2 regions of the Cellulomonas sp. P1_C4 genome follow, and region 2 is predicted to be linked to the other one. Evidence: predicted binding sites of a transcription regulator. Region 2 holds the regulator's gene; the other holds the start of a gene.
The links. Region 2 encodes LexA, which represses DNA repair genes until DNA is damaged. Its sites were predicted from a motif close to TCGAACANNTGTTCGA; they were not measured.
Positions count from the first base shown of each region.

Region 1: uvrA (excinuclease ABC subunit UvrA) is a predicted target of LexA. The motif match lies at 12,063-12,078, and genes of this name have one in related genera.

Region 1 covers NZ_JBFUAI010000006.1:12,822-27,430, forward strand. Annotated here, with positions in the region: gene secG (preprotein translocase subunit SecG) at 1-66, opposite strand, end outside; gene tpiA (triose-phosphate isomerase) at 224-1,018, opposite strand; gene AC1DYZ_RS05720 (phosphoglycerate kinase) at 1,021-2,220, opposite strand; gene gap (type I glyceraldehyde-3-phosphate dehydrogenase) at 2,338-3,342, opposite strand; gene whiA (DNA-binding protein WhiA) at 3,565-4,545, opposite strand; gene AC1DYZ_RS05735 (gluconeogenesis factor YvcK family protein) at 4,595-5,572, opposite strand; gene rapZ (RNase adapter RapZ) at 5,569-6,513, opposite strand; gene uvrC (excinuclease ABC subunit UvrC) at 6,510-8,525, opposite strand; gene AC1DYZ_RS05750 (OsmC family protein) at 8,599-9,105, shown strand; gene uvrA (excinuclease ABC subunit UvrA) at 9,141-12,032, opposite strand; gene AC1DYZ_RS05760 (glycoside hydrolase family 15 protein) at 12,140-13,963, shown strand; gene AC1DYZ_RS05765 (MBL fold metallo-hydrolase) at 13,960-14,601, shown strand; gene AC1DYZ_RS05770 (AMP-binding protein) at 14,605-14,609, opposite strand, start outside.
Region 2 covers NZ_JBFUAI010000020.1:62,897-68,627, reverse strand. Annotated here, with positions in the region: gene AC1DYZ_RS15935 (L-lactate dehydrogenase) at 1-775, shown strand, start outside; gene lexA (transcriptional repressor LexA) at 822-1,574, opposite strand; gene AC1DYZ_RS15925 (hypothetical protein) at 1,747-1,926, opposite strand; gene AC1DYZ_RS15920 (LysM peptidoglycan-binding domain-containing protein) at 1,925-2,326, shown strand; gene nrdR (transcriptional regulator NrdR) at 2,758-3,273, shown strand; gene AC1DYZ_RS15910 (S9 family peptidase) at 3,396-5,387, shown strand; gene AC1DYZ_RS15905 (aldo/keto reductase) at 5,384-5,731, opposite strand, start outside.

The sequences.
Region 1 (14,609 bases), on a different contig from region 2:
GAGCGGGATGAGCAGGAGGCTGGTCAGCACCAGCAGCACAGAGAGCGCGATACGAAGGCCAGTCACGTCGGTGTCAGTTCCTTACTGGGCGGGCACGTCGACGGCGGCTGAGCCGGCGACGTTGCGGTGGACCGCGGTACAGGGTAGGCGACGAGTGGGGCGATAAGCCACCACCTCGCCCAGGCGGGTCCCAGCAGTCTCCCGGGACCCACCTGCGACGGCCTCAGAGACCGACGGCGTGCGACTGGTAGCGCGCGATCGCGGCGAACTCCTCGGGGTCCAGGCTCGCGCCGCCGACGAGCGCGCCGTCGACGTCGGGCTTGGCCATGATCGAGGCGACGTTCGACGACTTCACGGAACCGCCGTAGAGCACGCGCACCGCGTCGGCCGTCGCGGCGTCGTACAGCTCGCCGATCCGGGTGCGGATGGCCGCGGCCAGCTCCTGCGCGTCCTCGGGGGTCGCCGTCTCGCCGGTGCCGATGGCCCACACGGGCTCGTAGGCGACGACAATCGTGGCGACCTGCTCGGCCGTGAGGCCGGCCAGCGCGCCGTCCAGCTGCGCGAGCGTGTGCGGCACGTGCTCGCCGGCCTTGCGGACGTCGAGCACCTCCCCGACGCACAGGATGGGGATCAGGCCGGCGCTGAGCGCGGACTTGACCTTCGCGTTGACCAGCTCGTCGGACTCGTTGTGGTACTCGCGGCGCTCCGAGTGGCCCACCGCGACGTACGTGACGCCGAGCTTGGCCAGGAACGCCGGCGAGATCTCGCCCGTGTACGCCCCGGAGGTGTGCGCCGACACGTCCTGCGCGCCGTAGACGAGCTCGAGCTTGTCGGCGTCCACGAGCGTCTGGACGCTGCGCAGGTCGGTGAACGGCGGCAGCACGGCCACCTCGACCTTGGCGAAGTCGTGCCGGGCGTCCTTGAGCGTCCACGCGAGCTTCTGCACCGTGTGCGTGGCCTGGTGGTGGTCCAGGTTCATCTTCCAGTTGCCCGCCATCAGCGGGGTACGAGTCGCCACGATCAGTCCTCCAGAACCGCGATGCCGGGGAGCGTCTTGCCCTCGAGGAACTCGAGGCTCGCGCCACCACCGGTCGAGATGTGTCCGAACCCGGCCTCGTCGAAGCCGAGCGTGCGCACGGCCGCGGCGGAGTCGCCACCGCCGACGATCGTGAAGCCGCCGTTGGTGCCCGCGTCGACCAGCGCCTGCGCGACGGCGCGCGTGCCGCCGGAGAACGCCTCGAACTCGAACACGCCCGCCGGGCCGTTCCAGACGATGGTCTTGGCGTCGACGATCTTGCTCGCGAAGAGCTTGCTGGACTCGGGGCCGATGTCGAGCCCGATCTTGCCGTCGGGAATCGCGTCGGCCGGGACGACCTGCGCCGGAGAGTCCGCCTTGAACTCGTCGGCGACGACGATGTCCGTCGGCAGCACGATCTCGACGCCGGCCTCCTCGGCCTGCGCCAGGTAGCCCTTGACCGTCTCGATCTGGTCCGCCTCGAGCAGCGAGTTGCCGACCGAGTGGCCCTTGGCCGCCAGGAAGGTGAAGAGCATGCCGCCGCCGATGAGCAGGCGGTCCGCCTTGGTCAGCAGGTTGGCGATGACGCCGAGCTTGTCGGACACCTTCGAGCCGCCGAGGACGACCACGTAGGGCCGCTCGGGGTCGTCGGTCGCCTTGCGCAGCGACGCGACCTCCTTGAGGACGAGCTTGCCGACGGCGTGCGGCAGCACCAGCGCGACGTCGTAGACCGAGGCCTGCTTGCGGTGTACGACGCCGAAGCCGTCGGACACGAAGACATCGGCCAGCTCTGCCAGCTCGCCGGCCAGCTCCGCGCGCTCGGCGTCGACCTTGGACGTCTCCCGCGGGTCGAACCGGATGTTCTCGAGCAGGGCGATCTCGCCGTCCTGCAGCGCCGCCACGGTGGCCTTCGCCGAGTCGCCGACGACGTCCGTCGCCAGGGCCACGGGCTGGCCGAGCAGCTCGGAGAGGCGCGCGGCGACGGGCGCGAGCGAGTACTTGTCCTCGGGGGCACCCTTCGGGCGGCCGAGGTGGGCTGTGACGACGACCCGCGCGCCGGCGGCGAGGAGCGCCTGGAGCGTCGGGAGGGCCGCGCGCACGCGGCCGTCGTCGGTGATGGTCGTGCCGTCGAGCGGCACGTTGAAGTCGGAGCGGACGAGCACGCGCTTGCCGCGCAGGTCGCCGAGGTCCTCGATGGTCTTCATGCGTCTTCTTCCCTTGACTCGAGCAGGGCCGGACACGGCAGCGTCCGCGTGCGCCGGGGCCACAAGGGCCGGGGCGCACGCGGACGCATGACCGTCACTACAGGTGCGACGTGACCGTCAGAGACGCTCGCCGACGTACGTGGTGAGCGCGACGAGGCTGTTCGAGTAGCCCCACTCGTTGTCGTACCAGGCGATGATCTTGACCAGGTCGCCGCTCACCTTGGTGAGCTTCGAGTCGAAGATGCTCTGGTGCGGGTTCGTGACGATGTCGCTCGACACGATCTCGTCGTCGACGTACTCGAGGATGCCCTTGAGCGGGCCGTCGGCGGCGGCCTTGACCGCGGCGTTGACCTCCTCGACGGTGACCTCGCGCGACGCCGTGAACGTCAGGTCCGTGGCCGAGCCCGTGATGACCGGGACGCGGAGGGCGAAGCCGTCGAGCTTGCCCTTGAGCTCCGGGAGCACGAGCGCGACGGCCTTGGCCGCACCGGTGGACGTGGGGACGATGTTCTGCGCGGCGGCGCGGGCGCGACGCAGGTCCTTGTGGGGGCCGTCCTGCAGGTTCTGGTCACCCGTGTAGGCGTGGATCGTGGTCATGAGGCCACGCTCGATGCCGATCGAGTCGTTGAGCGCCTTGGCCACGGGGGCCAGGCAGTTCGTGGTGCACGACGCGTTCGAGATGATGTGCTGCGTCGCGGCGTCGTACGACTCGTGGTTCACGCCGACGACGAACGTCGCGTCCTCGTTCTTCGCCGGGGCGGAGATGATGACCTTCTTGGCGCCGGCCTCGAGGTGGGCCTTCGCCTTGGTGGCGTCCGTGAAGAAGCCGGTCGACTCGATGACGATGTCCGCGCCCAGCTCCTTCCAGGGGAGGCTGGCGGGGTCGCGCTCGGCGAGGGCACGGATCTTCTTGCCGTCGACGATGATGTTCTCGTCGTCGAAGTCGACGCTGAGCGGGAAACGACCGAGCACCGTGTCGTACTTCAGCAGGTGCGCGAGCGTCTTGTTGTCCGTGAGGTCGTTCACGCCGACGATCTCGATGTCGGCACCGGACGCGATGATCGCCCGGTAGAAGTTACGCCCGATACGGCCGAAGCCGTTGATACCGACGCGGATGGTCACTTGCCCTCCTCGGCAGCGCCGACGGGGGGCCGGCGCACACATTTTGGTGATGGGGTCACGCACGCCGCTGTGCGCTCCGGACGTCTACGGCACGGGCTGTCTCACATGCCCAACACGTGACCGTCGTGTGACGTTCGGATGACATGACCCTATACCAGTGACCGGGCTCACGCGGTGACGAAGGTCCCTCGTGAGACGGCCGCGGGGGCACCGCGGGCCAGGTCAGAGATCGAGCAGGTCCGGGCTGAGCCCGGCCTCGGTGTCCGGGATCCCCAGCTCCGCGGCACGCTTGTCCGCGGTCGCCAGCAGGCGCCGGATGCGGCCCGCCACGGCGTCCTTGGTCAGCGTGGGCACGGCGAGCTTGCCCAGCTCCTCCAGCGACGCCTCCTTGTGCGCGAGCCGCAGCTCCCCGGCCTCGCGCAGGTGCTCCGGCAGCTCGTCGCCGAGGATCTCGAAGGCCCGCTCGACGCGGGCACCCGCGGCGACCGCGGCGCGCGCCGAGCGGCGCAGGTTCGCGTCGTCGAAGTTGGCGAGCCGGTTGGCCGTGCCGCGGACCTCGCGCCGCACGCGGCGTTCCTCCCAGACCAGCACGGTCTCGTGCGCGCCGAGCCGGGTGAGCATCGCGCTGATCGCGTCACCGTCGCGGATGACAACGCGGTCGATGCCTCGGACCTCGCGCGCCTTGGCGGCGATGCCCAGCCGACGCGCGGCCCCGACGAGCGCGAGCGCCGCCTCCGGGCCGGGGCACGTGACCTCGAGCGCCGACGACCGGCCCGGCTCGGTGAGTGAGCCGTGCGCGAGGAACGCGCCGCGCCAGGCCGCCTCGGCCTCCGCGACGCCAGCCGACACGACCTGCGGCGGCAGCCCACGGACGGGACGTCCCCGGTTGTCGAGCAGACCCGTCTGGCGGGCGAGCGACTCGCCGTCCTTGACGACGCGGACCACGTACCGGCTGCCGCGGCGCAGACCGCCGCCCGACACGACGATGACCTCGCTCTCGTGCCCGTACACCTCGGCGATCGCCTGTCGCAGACGCCGGGCGGCGATGCCCGTGTCCAGCTCCGCCTCGATGACGATCCGACCCGAGATGATGTGCAAGCCCCCGGCGAACCTCAGGGTGGCCGAGACCTCGGCCTTCCGTGAGGACGTCTTGTCCACCTTCAGACGGGCGAGCTCGTCCTTCACCTGTGCCGTCAACGCCATGGCTGCATCCTGCCATTGCAGGACACGTGCCCGGGACCGCTCCCGTCACCTACCTGGCCGGGTTCTCGCGGGTCCCGACATCCCCGAGGAAGCCGTCCAGCACGTCGGAGTAGGCCCCAGCGAGCCGCAGCGGGTCGTGCCGCGGCGTGCCGTCGCCCCGGCTGACCTGCCGCAGCAGGAGACGTGCCCCCAGGTCCGCGCTCCGCGCGGCAAGCGCCGCGACGTCCTCGACGGCAGACGGGTCCGCGACGACGGCGTCCACCCGGAGCTCGGGCGCGTGCACCCGGAGCACGTCGAGGTACTGGTCGGCGCTCATGCCCGCCGTCTCCCCCGATTCACCCGACGAGAGGTTGAGGGTCAGGATCGTGCGCGCCCCCGTTCGGCCCAGCGCGTCGCGCAGCCCAGGCACCAGCAGGTGCGGGAGGACTGACGTGTACCAGGAGCCCGGCCCGAGGACGACCCAGTCGGCGGACTCGATGGCCTCCACGGCCTCCGGGCACGCGGGCGGGTCCGCGGGTTCGAGGCGCACCTGCGTGATGGTCCCGCTCGTGACGGCGACGGCGCTCTGCCCGACCACGAGGCTGGTGGCTCCCCCGGGCTCGACGACGTCGGCCTCGATGAGCAACGGCACGGAGGTCATCGGCAAGACCCGACCGCGGGCGCCCAGCAGCTTGCCCACCCAGTCGAGCCCCTCGACGGTGTCGCCCAGCAGCTCCCAGAGCGCGACGATGAGCAGGTTCCCCACCGCATGGTTGTCCAGGTCCCCCGACGAGCGGAACCGGTGCTGCAGCAGGTCGCGCCAGGTGCGGCCCCAGTCCGAGTCGTCGCAGAGCGCGGCGAGGGCCATCCGGAGGTCGCCGGGCGGCAGGACGCCGAGCTCGTCGCGCAGGCGGCCCGAGGATCCGCCGTCGTCGGCGACCGTGACGACGGCGGTGATGCGGTCGGTCATCAGCCGGAGGGCCGACAGTGATGCCGACAGGCCGTGCCCACCACCCAGAGCGACGACGGCCGGCGCGGCCGCCCTCATTCCTTGCCGAGGTCGCGGGCCGACACCGCGACGAGGTGCCCCCGCTCCCGCAGCTTCGTCGCGATGGCCTCGCTGACGGCCACCGAGCGGTGCTTGCCGCCCGTGCAGCCGACCGCGATGGTCACGTACCGCTTCTCCTCGTTCAGGTACCCGGCCAGCACCGGCTCGAGGGCGTCGACGTACCGGTCGATGAAGGTCACGGCGCCGGGCAGGCCCAGCACGTAGTCGCGCACCGGGGCGTCGCGTCCCGTGAGGTGCCGCAGCTCGGTGATCCAGTACGGGTTGGCCAGGAACCGCATGTCGACCACGTGGTCGGCGTCCAGCGGGATCCCGTACTTGAACCCGAAGGACACGACCGAGATCCGCAGCACGTCGTCGGCGGCGCTGGCGACCACGGCCCGGACCTCGCGGGCCAGGTCGTGCACGTTGAGCTCCGAGGTGTCGATCAGGGTGTCGGCCCGCTCCCGCAGGTCGGCGAGGATCGCGCGCTCCTCGGCGATGCCGTCGAGGATCCGCCCCTGACCCTGCAGCGGGTGCGGCCGCCGGACCTGCTCGAACCGCCGCACCAGTACCTCGTCCGAGGCGTCGAGGAACAGGATCCGGTACTCGATGCCCGACGCGCGCAGCCCCTGGAGCACGGGCGACAGGTCCCGGAAGAACTCGCGCCCGCGCACGTCGATGACGGCGGCGAGCCGCTGCGCCCCGGCGCCGGCCGGCCCGCTGGTGAGCATCCCGACGAGGTGGGTGAGCATCTGGGCCGGCAGGTTGTCGATGACGTACCAGTCGAGGTCCTCGAGCACCGCGGCGGCCCGCGTGCGGCCCGCACCGGACATGCCGGTGATGATGAGGACCTGCGGCTGGCTCAGGTGGGGCGCCTCGGTGGCCGCCTCGAGGGCGGGGATCCCGGCGGGCACCGTGATCGGCGAAGGCTCGTCGCTCATGCGTCCAGCATGCCAGCCGGCTCGGTAGCCGGGGCTGCCGCCACACCCGGCGCGGCCAGCGCGGCGACCACCGCCGCCGCCGTCCGGTCCCCCATGCCCTGCACGGACGCGATCTCCTCGACCGACGCCGCACGCAGCCGCTTCACGGACCCGAAGTGCCGGAGCAGCGCCGCCTGCCGGGCCGGCCCGAGTCCCGGCACGCCGTCCAGCACCGACGTCGTCATGCCCTTGCTCCGGCGCTTGCGGTGCGCGGTGATCGCGAACCGGTGCGCCTCGTCGCGCAACCGCTGGAGCAGGTAGAGGCCCTCGGAGCTGCGCTGGAGGATCACCGGGTACTCCTCCCCCGGCAACCACACCTCCTCGAGCCGCTTGGCCAGCCCGACCAGGGCGACGTCGTCGATGCCGAGCTCCGCCATGGCCGCAGCGGCCGCCGCGACCTGCGGCGGTCCGCCGTCCACGACGACGAGGTTCGGCGGGTAGGCGAAGCGGACCGGCTTGCCGGTGACCTCGTCGATCGGCCCCGAGCGCAGCGGCTGGTCGTCGTCGTCCTCGCCGATGCCCAGCTCGACGTCCCGCGCATCCGCCCGGTCGGCCAGGTACCGCCGGAACCGCCGGGTGATGACCTCGTGCATGGCCGCCGTGTCGTCGCGCGCGCCCTGCCCCTCCGGACCGCGGACGGTGAACAGCCGGTACTCGCTCTTGCGCGCGAGGCCGTCCTCGAAGACGACCATCGACGCCGACTGGTAGGTGCCCTGGTTGTGCGACACGTCGTAGCACTCGATGCGCAGCGGGGCGGACGCCAGGTCCAGCGCCTCCTGGATCTCCTGCAGCGCCTGGCTGCGGGTGGTCAGGTCGCCCGCGCGCCGGGTGCGGTGCAGCACGAGCGCGTGCTCGGCGTTGCGGTGCACGGTCTCCGCCAGCTCGCGCTTGTCGCCCCGCTGCGGCACGCGCACCGAGACCTTGCTGCCGCGCAGGCCCGTCAGCCACGCCTGCACCTGGTCGACGTCGGGCGGGAGCACGGGGACCAGCACCTCGCGCGGGACCGCCGACGAACCGGGGTCCCCATCACCGGAGGCCTCGTTGCCGTAGATCTGCTGCAAGAGGTGCTCGACGAGCTCGGCGTCGGTGACGTCCTCGACCTTCTCGACCACCCACCCGCGCTGGCCGCGGATGCGTCCGTCGCGCACGTGGAACACCTGGACGGCCGCCTCCAGCTCGTCGCCGGACAGCGCGAAGATGTCCGCGTCCGTGCCGTCCGCCAGCACCACCGCGTTCTTCTCGGTGGCCCGCTCGAGGGTCGCGATGTCGTCGCGCAGGCGTGCCGCGCGCTCGAACTCCAGCTCCGCCGACGCCTCCTTCATGCGCGCCGTCAGCCGCCGCGTGAACTTCGCCGTGTCGCCCGCCATGAAGTCGCAGAAGTCCTGGGCGAGCTGGTGGTGGTCGTCGGGCGAGATGCGGCCGACACAGGGCGCCGAGCACTTGTCGATGTACCCGAGCAGGCAGGGCCGGCCCTGCTGGTGCGCCCGCTTGAACACGCCCGCCGAGCACGTGCGGACCGGGAACACGCGCAGCAGCAGGTCGACGGTCTCGCGGATGGCCCAGGCGTGCGCGTAGGGGCCGAAGTAGCGGGTGCCTATGCGCTTGGCGCCGCGCATCACCTGGATGCGCGGGAACTCGTCGGCCATCGTGACGGCGAGGTACGGATACGACTTGTCGTCCCGGTACTTCACGTTGAAGCGCGGGTCGAACTCCTTGATCCAGGAGTACTCGAGCGCGAGCGCCTCGACCTCGGTGCCCACGACCGTCCACTGCACCGAGGCGGCCGTGGTGACCATCTGCCGGGTGCGCTGGTGCAGGCCGGAGAGGTCCTGGAAGTAGCTGGACAGGCGCGAGCGCAGGCTCTTGGCCTTGCCGACGTAGATGACGCGGCCGTGCTCGTCGCGGAAGCGGTAGACGCCCGGCGAGTCGGGGATCTCCCCCGGTGCGGGGCGGTACGTGGCGGGATCAGCCATGCGTTCGAGCGTAGTTCGCGAGACCGACGCTGCAGACCGCCCACGGCGTTGCCGACGCCGTTACCGTGGAGCGATGGGCCCCCTCCACACGTACTCCGTCGACGTCACCTGGACCGGCGCCGGTGCCACCGGCACGTCGAGCTACACCTCGTACAGCCGCGACCACGAGGTGCGCATCGGCTCGAAGCCCCCGCTCCTCGGGTCGTCGGACCCGTCGTTCCGGGGAGACCCGTCCCGGTACAACCCCGAGGAGCTGCTGGTCAGCGCGCTGGCCCAGTGCCACATGCTCTGGTTCCTGCACCTCGCGTCGGCCGCCGGCGTCGTGGTCGTCGGGTACGAGGACAAGGCCGTGGGCACCATGCGGATCGAGGCGGCGGGCCACGGTCAGTTCCGTGAGGTCGTCCTGCGGCCGCGGGTCACCGTCGCCCCCGGCGCGCACCTGCCCGCGGGCGGCGCGGTGACGGACGCCGTGCTCGGCGGAATCCATCACCAGGCGCACGAGCACTGCTTCATCTCGCGGTCGGTCAACTTCCCCGTCCGGCACGAGCCCGTCCCGGTCCGGATGGCCGTCGCGGGCTGACGTCCCCTCGGCGGGGCCGACCAGCCCCGCGCCGGTCACGCCGGGACGCGCTGCTTGACGGCGCGGCGCTTCTTCACCGGCTGCGCGACCGGTTCGAGCACCTCGGCCAGGAACCGGCCGGTGTGGCTCGCCTCGACCGAGGCAATGTGCTCCGGGGTTCCCTCGGCGATGACCAGGCCACCGCCGCTGCCGCCCTCGGGACCCATGTCGATCACCCAGTCGGCGTTCTTGATGACGTCGAGGTTGTGCTCGATCACGATGACGGAGTTGCCCTTGTCGACCAGCGACTGCAGCACCCCGAGCAGCTTGCGGATGTCCTCGAAGTGCAGACCCGTGGTCGGCTCGTCGAGCACGTAGATCGTGCGCCCGGTCGAGCGCCGCTGGAGCTCCGCGGCGAGCTTGACGCGCTGGGCCTCGCCGCCGGAGAGCGTCGGGGCCGGCTGGCCGAGCCGGACGTATCCGAGGCCCACGTCGACCAGGGTGCGCAGGTGCCGCGAGATCGCGGGCACCGCGGCGAAGAACTCCGCGGCCTCCTCGATCGGCATGTTGAGCACGTCGGCGACCGTCTTGCCCTTGAAGTGCACCTCGAGCGTCTCGCGGTTGTACCGCGCGCCGTGGCAGACCTCGCACGGTACGTAGACGTCGGGCAGGAAGTTCATCTCGATCTTCAGCGTGCCGTCGCCCGAGCACGCCTCGCAGCGGCCGCCCTTGACGTTGAAGGAGAAGCGCCCCGGCGTGTAGCCGCGCACCTTCGCCTCGGTGGTCTCCGCGAAGAGGCGGCGGACGTGGTCCCAGACGCCGGTGTACGTGGCCGGGTTGGACCGCGGCGTGCGGCCGATAGGCCCCTGGTCCACGTGCACGACCTTGTCCAGGTGCTCCAGGCCGGTGACGCGCTTGTGCCGGCCGGCGACCTGCCGGGCGCCGTTGAGCTCGTTGGCCAGCACCGTGTAGAGGATCGCGTTGACCAGCGTCGACTTGCCCGACCCCGAGACGCCGGTGACGGCGGTGAGCACGCCCAGCGGGAACGACACGTCGATGCCCTGCAGGTTGTGCTCGCGGGCCCCGACGACGGTCAGCTGCCGCGCCGTGTCGGTGGGCCGTCGCTCGTTCGGCATCGGGATGGTCCGCCGGCCCGACAGGTACGCCCCCGTCACCGACTCGGTCGACGCCAGCAGGCCCGCGAGGTCGCCCGAGTGGACCACCCGCCCGCCGTGCTCGCCCGCGCCCGGACCGATGTCAACGATCCAGTCCGCCGTGCGGATGGTGTCCTCGTCGTGCTCGACGACGATGAGCGTGTTGCCCAGGTCCCGCAGGCGCGTCAGCGTGTCGATCAGGCGGCGGTTGTCCCGCTGGTGCAGCCCGATGGACGGCTCGTCCAACACGTAGAGCACGCCGACCAGGCCGGAGCCGATCTGCGTCGCCAGCCGGATGCGCTGCGCCTCGCCGCCCGACAGCGTCGCCGCGGGGCGGGTCAGCGACAGGTAGTCGAGGCCCACGTCGAGCAGGAAGCCGAGCCGCGCCTGGATCTCCTTGAGCACCTGCGCGGCGATCGCCTTCTCGCGCTCGCCGAGCTCGAGCCCGTCGAGGAACTCGCGCGCCTCCCGGATGGGCAGGGTGCAGACCTCGGCGATGGACCGACCGCCGACCTTCACGGCGAGGACCTCGGGCTTGAGCCGCGCACCCTCGCACACGGGGCACGGCACCTCGCGCATGAAGGCCTCGTACTTCTCCTTGCTCCAGTCCGAGTCGGTCTCGTTGTGCCGGCGCTCGAGGAACGTGATGACGCCCTCGAACCCGGTCGAGTACTGGCGCTCGCGGCCCCAGCGGTTCTTGTAGCGGACCTTCACCTCGTGGTTCTGTCCGTGCAGCACCGCGTCCTTGGCGCGCTGCGGGAGAGCCCGCCACGGCACGGACGTCGAGAAGCCCATGTCCGCGGCCAGCGCGCTGAGCACCCGGGCGAAGTACTCGCTGGAGATCTGCGACCACGGGGCGACCGCACCGTCGTCGAGCGACAGGTCCTCGTCCGGGACGACCAGGTCGGGGTCCACCTCGAGGCGTGAGCCGATGCCGGTGCACTCCGGGCAGGCGCCGTACGGCGCGTTGAACGAGAACGTCCGCGGCTCGATCTCGTCCAGCGTGAGCACGTGGTCGTTCGGGCAGGCGCGGTGCTCGGAAAACCGACGCTCGCGGTTCAGGTCGTCGATGTCGGCGTCGACCAGCTCGACGACCAGGAGACCGCCGGCCAGGCCGAGCGCTGTCTCGACGGAGTCCGTGAGCCGGCGCTGGACACCCTCGCGGGCGACCAGGCGGTCGATGACGACCTCGATGTCGTGCTTGAGCTTCTTCTCGAGCGCGGGGGGCTCGGTGAGCTGCACGACCTCGCCGTCCACGCGGGCGCGGGCGAAGCCCTTGGCCTGCAGCTCCTTGAACAGGTCCGCGTACTCGCCCTTGCGGCCGCGGACCACCGGCGCGAGGACCTGGTACCGGGTGCCCCCGGGGAGCTCGAGCAGCCGGTCGACGATCTGCTGCGGGGTCTGGGCGGTGACGCGCTCGCCGCAGATCGGGCAGTACTGGGTGCCGGCGCGCGCATACAGCAGCCGCAGGTAGTCGTAGACCTCGGTGATCGTGCCGACCGTCGAGCGCGGGTTGCGGTTGGTCGACTTCTGGTCGATCGACACCGCCGGCGACAGGCCCTCGATGAAGTCGACGTCGGGCTTGTCCATCTGCCCGAGGAACTGCCGCGCGTACGCGGACAGCGACTCCACGTAGCGCCGCTGGCCCTCCGCGAAGATCGTGTCGAACGCCAGCGACGACTTGCCCGAACCGGACAGACCGGTGAACACGATGAGCTTGTCGCGCGGGAGATCGACGTCGACGTTGCGAAGGTTGTGCTCGCGGGCGCCCTGCACCACCAGTCGTTCGTTCACGGCGGGGAGTCTACGTGGCGCCACCAACAATCGCACATCTGTTCGACGTGAGCGAACGCACACGGGTCCGACGTGCCGCTCCTCCGCCACCGGTCCATGCTTCGCACGTGGACAGTCCCGACGCCGCCGTCGACCCCCCGCTGGTACCGATCGAGGACTACGCCGTGCTCGGCGACGGGAGGACGGCCGCCCTCGTCTCCCGCCGCGGCTCGATCGACTGGATGTGCCTGCCCACGTTCGACTCCGCCGCCTGCTTCGCGCGCCTGCTCGGCACCTCGGAAGACGGACGCTGGTTGCTCACCGTTCGGGACGCGACCACGGTGACGCGGCGCTACCTGGACGACTCCTTCGTCCTGGAGACGACGTACGAGACCGCCCACGGGACCGCGGTCGCCCAGGAGACGATGCCGCTCAACGACGGCCGCGCCGACCTCGTGCGGCGACTCGTCTGCACCAGGGGCAGCGTCGAGGTCGAGCACGAGTGGGTCGTCAGGTTCGGCTACGGCGCGGTCGAGCCGTGGGTGCGGCGGATGACGGACGACGCGGGGGACGACGCCATCCGGGCGATCGCCGGCCCGGACTCCCTGCTGCTGCGCGGCGACCGGCTGCCTACGCCCCACGACCACCGGCACGCGGACCGGTTCACGCTGCAGCAGGGCGAGTCCGTCGAGCTCGCGCTGACCTGGACACGGTCCTGGGACCCGGTGCCGCCACGGCTGACCATCGAGGACCGGATCGACAGCACCCGCATCGGCTGGGGCCTCTGGGCGCGCGGCTGCGCGTACACGGGCTCCTACCGCGAGGCAGTCGTCCGGTCCCTCCTCGTGCTGCGCATGCTCACGGACTCCGAGACCGGCGGCATCGTCGCGGCCGCGACGACGTCGCTGCCCGAGGACTTCGGCGGCGAGCGCAACTGGGACTACCGCTTCTGCTGGCTGCGCGACGCCGCCATGACGCTCGAGGCCCTGCTCGAGCACGGCTACCGCGACGAGGCGACGGAGTGGCGCGACTGGCTGCTGCGGGCGGTCGCGGGCAACCCCGCCGACCTGCAGATCATGTACCGCGTCAACGGGGGGCGTGACCTGCCCGAGCGCGAGCTGGCGCACCTCGCGGGGTACGCCGGGTCGCGCCCGGTCCGCATCGGCAACGCCGCGGTCGAGCAGGTGCAGAACGACGTGCTCGGCGAGGTGATGTGCGCCCTCGAGATGGCGCGCGAGGCGGGCCTCGCCGAGACCGACGACACGTGGTCCCTCCAGCGCCACCTCGTGGACCACCTGCTCACCCGCTGGCGCGAGCCGGACCGGGGCATCTGGGAGGTGCGCGGCGCTCCGCAGCACTTCACGCACTCCAAGGTCATGGCCTGGGCGGCGGTCGACCGCGCCGTCCGCGCGGCCGAGAAGCACCGGCTCGACGCTCCCGTGGACCGGTGGCGCACCGAACGGGACGCCATCCACGCGGACGTCCTGACCCACGCGTGGGACGCGGAGCGTGGCACGTTCGTGCAGGCGTACGGCGCGGAGCACACGGACGCGGCGCTGCTGCAGATGGTGCAGGTCGGCTTCCTGCCGGCGGACGACCCGCGGATCGTGTCGACCCTCGCCGTGATCCGGTCCGAGCTCGAGATCGCGCCCGGCCTGCTCCGCCGCTACCGCACGGAGCGCACCGACGACGGAGTGGCCGGCGACGAGCACGCGTTCCTCGCCTGCTCGTTCTGGCTCGCCGACGCCCTCGCCCGCTCCGACGACGTCGACGCCTCGACCGAGGTCCTCGACATCCTCGTGGGCCTGGCCAACGACGTCGGGCTGCTCGCCGAGCAGTACGACCCGGTGGGCCGCCGGATGGCGGGGAACCTCCCGCAGGCCCTGTCGCACCTGGCACTGGTCCGCGCCGTGCACAGCCACGACCTCGCACTGGAGAGAGCAGGACGATGACCGCGCAGACACAGACGCTCGACGAGGTGGAGATCCGCACGGCCTCCGTCGGGCCGATGGACAACAACGCCTACCTGCTGACCTGCCGTCGCGACGGCACCCAGCTGCTCATCGACGCCGCGGACGACCCCGACCGCCTGCTCGCCCTCGTCACCGAGAGCACAGGCGGCCTCGACCTGGTCGTCACCACGCACCGGCACGCGGACCACCACCGCGCCCTCGCGTCCGTCGTCGCCGTCACGGGCGCGCAGGCGGCCGCGGGCGCCGACGACGCCGAGGCGATCACGGAGGCGACCGACATCCCGATCGGCCGGCGACTCCACCACGGCGACAGGCTGACGCTCGGGCAGGTGACGCTCGAGGTCATCGCGCTGCGCGGACACACGCCGGGATCGGTCGCGCTGGCCTACACGGAGCCCGGCGGCCGCGTGCACCTGTTCACGGGCGACTCGCTGTTCCCCGGCGGCGTCGGTGCCACGAAGAGCCCCGAGGCGTTCACCCAGCTGTACGACGACGTCGTCACCCGGCTGTTCGACCGCTTCGCCGACGACACGCGCGTCTACCCAGGACACGGCCGCGACACGACGCTCGGCGCCGAGCGTCCGCACCTCGCGGAGTGGCGCGCCCGCGGCTGGTGAGGCTCAGG
Region 2 (5,731 bases):
GCAGGTCGTGGGTTCCGACGACATCGCCGTGTGCGCGGACGCGGACGTCGTGATGTTCACGGCGGGTGCGAAGCAGAAGCCGGGGCAGTCCCGGCTCGAGCTCGCGGAAGCGACCATCGGGCTGGTCCGCAAGGTGCTCCCGGCGCTGGTGGAGGTCGCGCCCGAGGCGGTCTACGTGATGGTGACCAACCCCGTCGACGTCGTCACCTACGCGGCGCTGCAGATCTCCGGCCTGCCGCCGGCCCAGCTTTTCGGCTCGGGCACCGTGCTGGACTCCTCGCGGCTGCGCTACCTCATCGCGCAGCACACGGGCGTCGCCGTGCAGAACGTGCACGCCTACATCGCCGGCGAGCACGGCGACACGGAGCTCCCGCTCTGGGGGTCCGCCAGCATCGGGTCCGTCCCGCTGCTCGAGTGGACCGGGGCGGGCGGCTCCGGCCCGCTCACGGCCGACGTCCGGGAGAGCATCACCCGCGAGGTCGTCGAGTCCGCCTACCGGATCATCGAGGGCAAGGGCGCGACGAACTACGCGGTCGCGCTGGCCGGGTCGCGGATCATCGAGGCCATCGTCAAGGACGAGGGCCGGGTCCTTCCCGTCTCGTCGTTGCTCGACGACTTCCACGGCATCAGCGACGTGTGCCTGTCGGTTCCCGCCATCGTCGGAGCGCACGGCGTGGGCGAACGCCTCCCGGTGCCGCTGTCCAGGGACGAGCTCGCGGGCCTGCGGAAGTCGGCCGATGCGGTGCGCTCGGTCGCGCGGCAGTTCGGGTTCTGAGTGACCTGCCGGGCCGCCCTCGTCGGAGGGTGGCCCGGCAGGTGCGTCAGAGGCTGCGCAGCACGCTGACGACGCGGCCGAGGATGGTCGACTCGTCGCCGGGGATCGGCGAGTACGCCGGGTTGTGCGGCATGAGCCAGACGTGGCCGTCGATGCGCTTGAGCGTCTTGACCGTGGCCTCGCCGTCGATCATGGCCGCGACGATCTCGCCCTGCTCGGCGACGGGCTGCCGACGGACCACGACCCAGTCGCCGTCGCAGATCGCGGCGTCGATCATCGAGTCGCCCGCGACCTTGAGCAGGAACAGGTCGCCGTCCCCGACCAGCTGGCGGGGGAGTGGGAAGACGTCCTCCACCACCTGCTCGGCGAGGATGGGGCCGCCCGCCGCGATCCGACCGACGACGGGGACGTAGGACGGGGCCGGCATCCGCTCGCCGTCGGCCTGGTCCGGGAAGTGGGAGCGGCTGCCGTCGGGCGCGGTCCAGGTGCCGACGCCGCGCGAGTCGTCCGCGTGCACGACCTCGATGGCGCGGGGGCGGTTGGGGTCCCGGCGCAGGTAGCCCTTGCGCTCGAGCGCCGTGAGCTGGTGCTTGACGCTGGACGGGCTGGTCAGACCGACGGCCTCGCCGATCTCTCGCATGCTCGGCGGGTACCCGCGGGACTCGACCGACGACCGGATCGTGTCGAGCACCAGCCGCTGACGCGCCGTCAGGCCGTCCGGACCCGGCGCGCTGTCCGGCAGCGCGTGGATCGTCGCCAGGTCCTGCTCGGGCTGGGACGTGTCCCGTGAGTCCGTCACTGCGCTCCTCCTCCGTCGGGCGGCCGCCTCTCGGCCCGCTCCGCCTCCTCGCCTGCTCCACCGGCGTCCCCGGGCTCCTGACCTGCGCCGACGGGAAGCTCGGGGCGGGCGTGTCAGTGGCTCGTGGTGCGCTTGTGCTGCATCGCCAGCCTAGGGATGTCGGGACCGAAGATCAAACATCTGTTCGATCGTGTCTCGACAGTGTCACCGGATGCTGGTAGACATCGTACAGACGTTCGACGAACAGGCGTTCGACGATCAGCGGTACCCCGGGAGCCCGGGCCGAGCAGGAAACGAGAGACTTGATGAGCGCGATGGTGATGGGACCCGCGATGCCGACCTTGCCGAGCATGTCGAGCTTCGCGACGCCGAGCACACGGCCGAGCACCGCGGCCCGCACGGCCGGCGCGCGTCGGACCGCGGCTGCGATCCGCGCGTCTGACGCCGGTCGACCTGCAGCGGCGCACCTCCGCCTCACCGCCCGCGGCCGCGCCGTGCTCTGGGTCCTTGCCGCCGTGGTTGTCGCTCTCGTGACGCTGCTCGGCAGCCGCGCCGCCGCCGACGGTCCGGTGGGCGCGCAGGAGGTCGTGCGGCACACGGTCGAGCCGGGGGAGACCCTCTGGGAGATCGCCGCGTCGGTCGCCGGCCCGTCCGAGGATGTCCGGGACGTGGTGTTCGACCTGGTCCGCCTCAACGAGCTGCCCGACGCCGGCCTCATGGCCGGTCAGGTCATCGTCGTCCCGGCGGGCTGAGGCCCACCGGGTCAGGCAGACGGAGGGAAGGTCGGGCGCAGCCTGCCGGCGACGCGGTTGTCACCCTCGACCTCGCTTGCTAGGTTAGCCTTACCTCACAAGGCGAGCTGGGGGGCTTGCCGGAGGTGCGGGACCCAGGGTGCGTGAGCATCTCGCTCTGACCCGCAGTATTGCGCGGCGCCGAGGCGAGTCGGCCCGTGACAAGGGACGGGGGCGTCCCCGCGAAGGGCGGCCATCTTGGATGGCCGCCCTTCGTGCGTCCTTCTTCGTTCCTTCCGTCGCTGGCGTGTGTCCGGGCCGACGCAGCCTCTCTGCCGGCGCGGGTCGACCTTGCACCGTCGCAGACCGTGGCCTAGCGTCACGGGGGCGTTCCGACGCCATCGCCGCCGGCCGACCTCTCGGCCGGGCGTGCCAGCTCGAAGGGGATCACGGTGCACTGTCCGTTCTGCCGTCACCCGGACTCGCGGGTCGTCGACTCGCGGACCTCGGACGACGGGTCGACCATCCGACGCCGGCGCCAGTGCCCGCACTGCAACCGTCGGTTCACCACGGTCGAGACCGCCAGCCTGTCGGTGGTCAAGCGGTCCGGCGCCACGGAACCGTTCAGCCGCGAGAAGATCGCGGGTGGGGTGCGCAAGGCCTGCCAGGGCCGCCCGGTGAGCGAGGACGACCTCGCGCTCCTGGCTCAGAAGGTCGAGGAAACCTTGCGCAGCGCGGGCTCGGCGGAGATCGACGCCTACGAGATCGGGCTCGCCATCCTCGGGCCGCTGCGGGAGCTCGACGAGGTGGCCTACCTGCGGTTCGCCAGCGTGTACCAGGCGTTCGACTCCCTGGAGGACTTCGAGGCGGCGATCACGGTCCTGCGTGCCGAGCGTGACGGCACCGAGGACCGCGAGGAGCCCGACGAGACCGTCGAGCCGCAGGACGAGGCCGCGCGCACGACCTGACGGCACCGAGAACGGCGATGGGCTCGACGAGACCGTAGCGCCGCAGGACGAGGTCGCCCGCACGGCCTGACGAGCTCGAGCACGGCTCGCCGCCTGTCGGCGGGAGCACGTAGGTTCGTCGGGTGCTTCCCAGTGACCTCGAGCTCCTTCATGTCCCCGGTCCGCCCGCCGTCCTTCCCGACGGCAGCCGCGCCATCGTCTCGGTCGTCCGGCCCGACCTGACCGGCGACGAGTACACCGGCCACCTCTGGTCCGTCGACCTCGTCGGTGACCAGCCTCCCCGTGCGTTGACCCGCGGCCACCAGGACACGGCCCCCGAGGTGTCGGCCGACGGCCGGTGGGTGACGTTCCTGCGCGCGGAGCCCGACGGCAAGCCGCAGGTGTTCCTCGTCGAGTCCGCCGGCGGGGAACCCGTGCAGCTGACCGACGCGCCGCTGGGCGCCGCCGAGCCGCGGTTCTCGCCCGACGGCACGCGGATCTCGTTCGTGGCCCGGGTCCCCGAGCCCGGTCGCTACGAGGCGGACGGCAAGCCGGGGTCGGAGGATCCCCGGCACATCACCGAGCTGAAGTATCGCTCCGACGGCACCGGTTTCCTGCGCGACCGCCCGCAGCACGTGTTCGTCGTCGACGTCCCGACCGACGGCGAGCGGCCGGCGCACCTGCCGGACGCCGTCGCTCTCACGGCCGGGGACGTCGGCGTGTCCGGCGCGCGGTGGCTGCCGTCGGGCGACGCCCTGGTCGGCGTCTCCGCCCGGCACGCGACGCGCGAGTCGGACCTGCGCAGCGACGCGGTGCTCGTCGACGCCTCCCCGGACGGCGACCCGGCGGCGCCGATCCCGGTCACGGACGCTGACGCGGGAAGCCCGCTCGGCGTGGAGACCGTGCTGCCCTCGTCGGACGGGACGACGCTGTGGCTTCTTGCGAGCGACCTCGGCCCGACCGGCCGGGACTTCGTCGCCGCGCAGACGGGCCTGTACCGGCTCGCGCTCGGCGCGGCAGGCGGCCCGGCGGAGCGGCTCACGGACCCGGACGCCGACCAGCTCACCGGTGTCCTCGTCGAGGTCGACGGAGACCCCGTGGTCGGCGTCGAGCGTCGCGGTGCCCAGCACCTGGTGCGCGTCTCGTCCGACGGCACGGCGACGACGCTGGTCGGGGGCACGTTCGTCGTCTCCGGCGCGGCGGTGGCGTCGGGCGCGGCGCGCGCGGTCGTCGTCGCCTCGTCACCGGCGTCCTCCGGCGAGGTGCTGTCGGTGGACCTGGGCACCGGCGCCGTCGACGTGCGCACCGATCTCTCCGCGCCGCTGCGGGCGACGGGTCGCGTGCGCGTGCCCACCGAGCTGCTGGCCACCGCGGCGGACGGCTACGAGGTGCACGGCTGGGTGGTGACGCCGGACCCGGAGCGGTTCGGCGCGGGACCGCACCCGACGATCCTCATGATCCACGGTGGTCCGTTCGCCCAGTACACGCACGGGCTGTTCGACGAGGTGCAGGTACTCGCCGAGGCCGGGTACGCGGTGGTGTACGGCAACCCGCGCGGGTCGTCGGGCTACGGACGCGCCCACGGGCTCGCCATCCAGGGCGGCTTCGGCACCGTCGACACCGAGGACGTCCTCGCTCTGCTCGGCGCGGCGCTCGAAGATCCCACGCTCGACGGCGAGCGGGTCGGCGTCATGGGCGGCTCCTACGGCGGGTACCTCACCGCGTGGCTGACCACGCGCACGGACAGGTTCGTGGCGGCGATCGTCGAGCGCGGCTTCCTCGACCCGGTGAGCTTCGTCGGGTCCAGCGACATCGGCTGGTTCTTCGGCACCGCCTACCTGGGGGACACCGCCGACGACGACGGCGCGGTACGGGTGGCGGCGCAGTCGCCGATGGCCCACGTCGGCGCGGTCCGCACGCCGACCCTGGTCATCCACTCCGAGCAGGACTGGCGCTGCCCGGTCGAGCAGGGGCAGCGCTGGTTCGTGGAGCTCAAGCGCCGCGGCGTGGAGGCGGAGCTGCTGCTGTTCCCGGGCGAGGGGCACGAGCTCTCGCGCTCGGGGAACCCGAAGCACCGTCGGGCCCGGTTCGAGCACGTGCTGCGCTGGTGGGACACGCACCTGCCGGTGGGCTAACGGTCGCTCGAGCGCACGCCCCACAGGTTGATGCCGGCGTCGACGGCGTGGGGCTCGATCGCCGCGATCTCGTCGCCGGTCAGCGGCGGACGTGCGACGGCGGCGAGGTTCTCGTCGAGCTGGTCGGTGGTGCGCGCGCCGACCAGCACGGACGTGACGCGCGGGTCGCGGAGCACCCAGGCCAGCGCGAGCTGCGGCAGCGTCCGACCACCGGCGCGGGCGATCTCGTCGAGGGCGCGGACGTGGCCCAGTGCCTCGTCGGTGAGCCACTCGGTGCGCAACGGGCCGCCGCGGGCGGCGCGCGAGTCGGCGGGGACACCGTGCAGGTACCGCGTGCTGAGCAT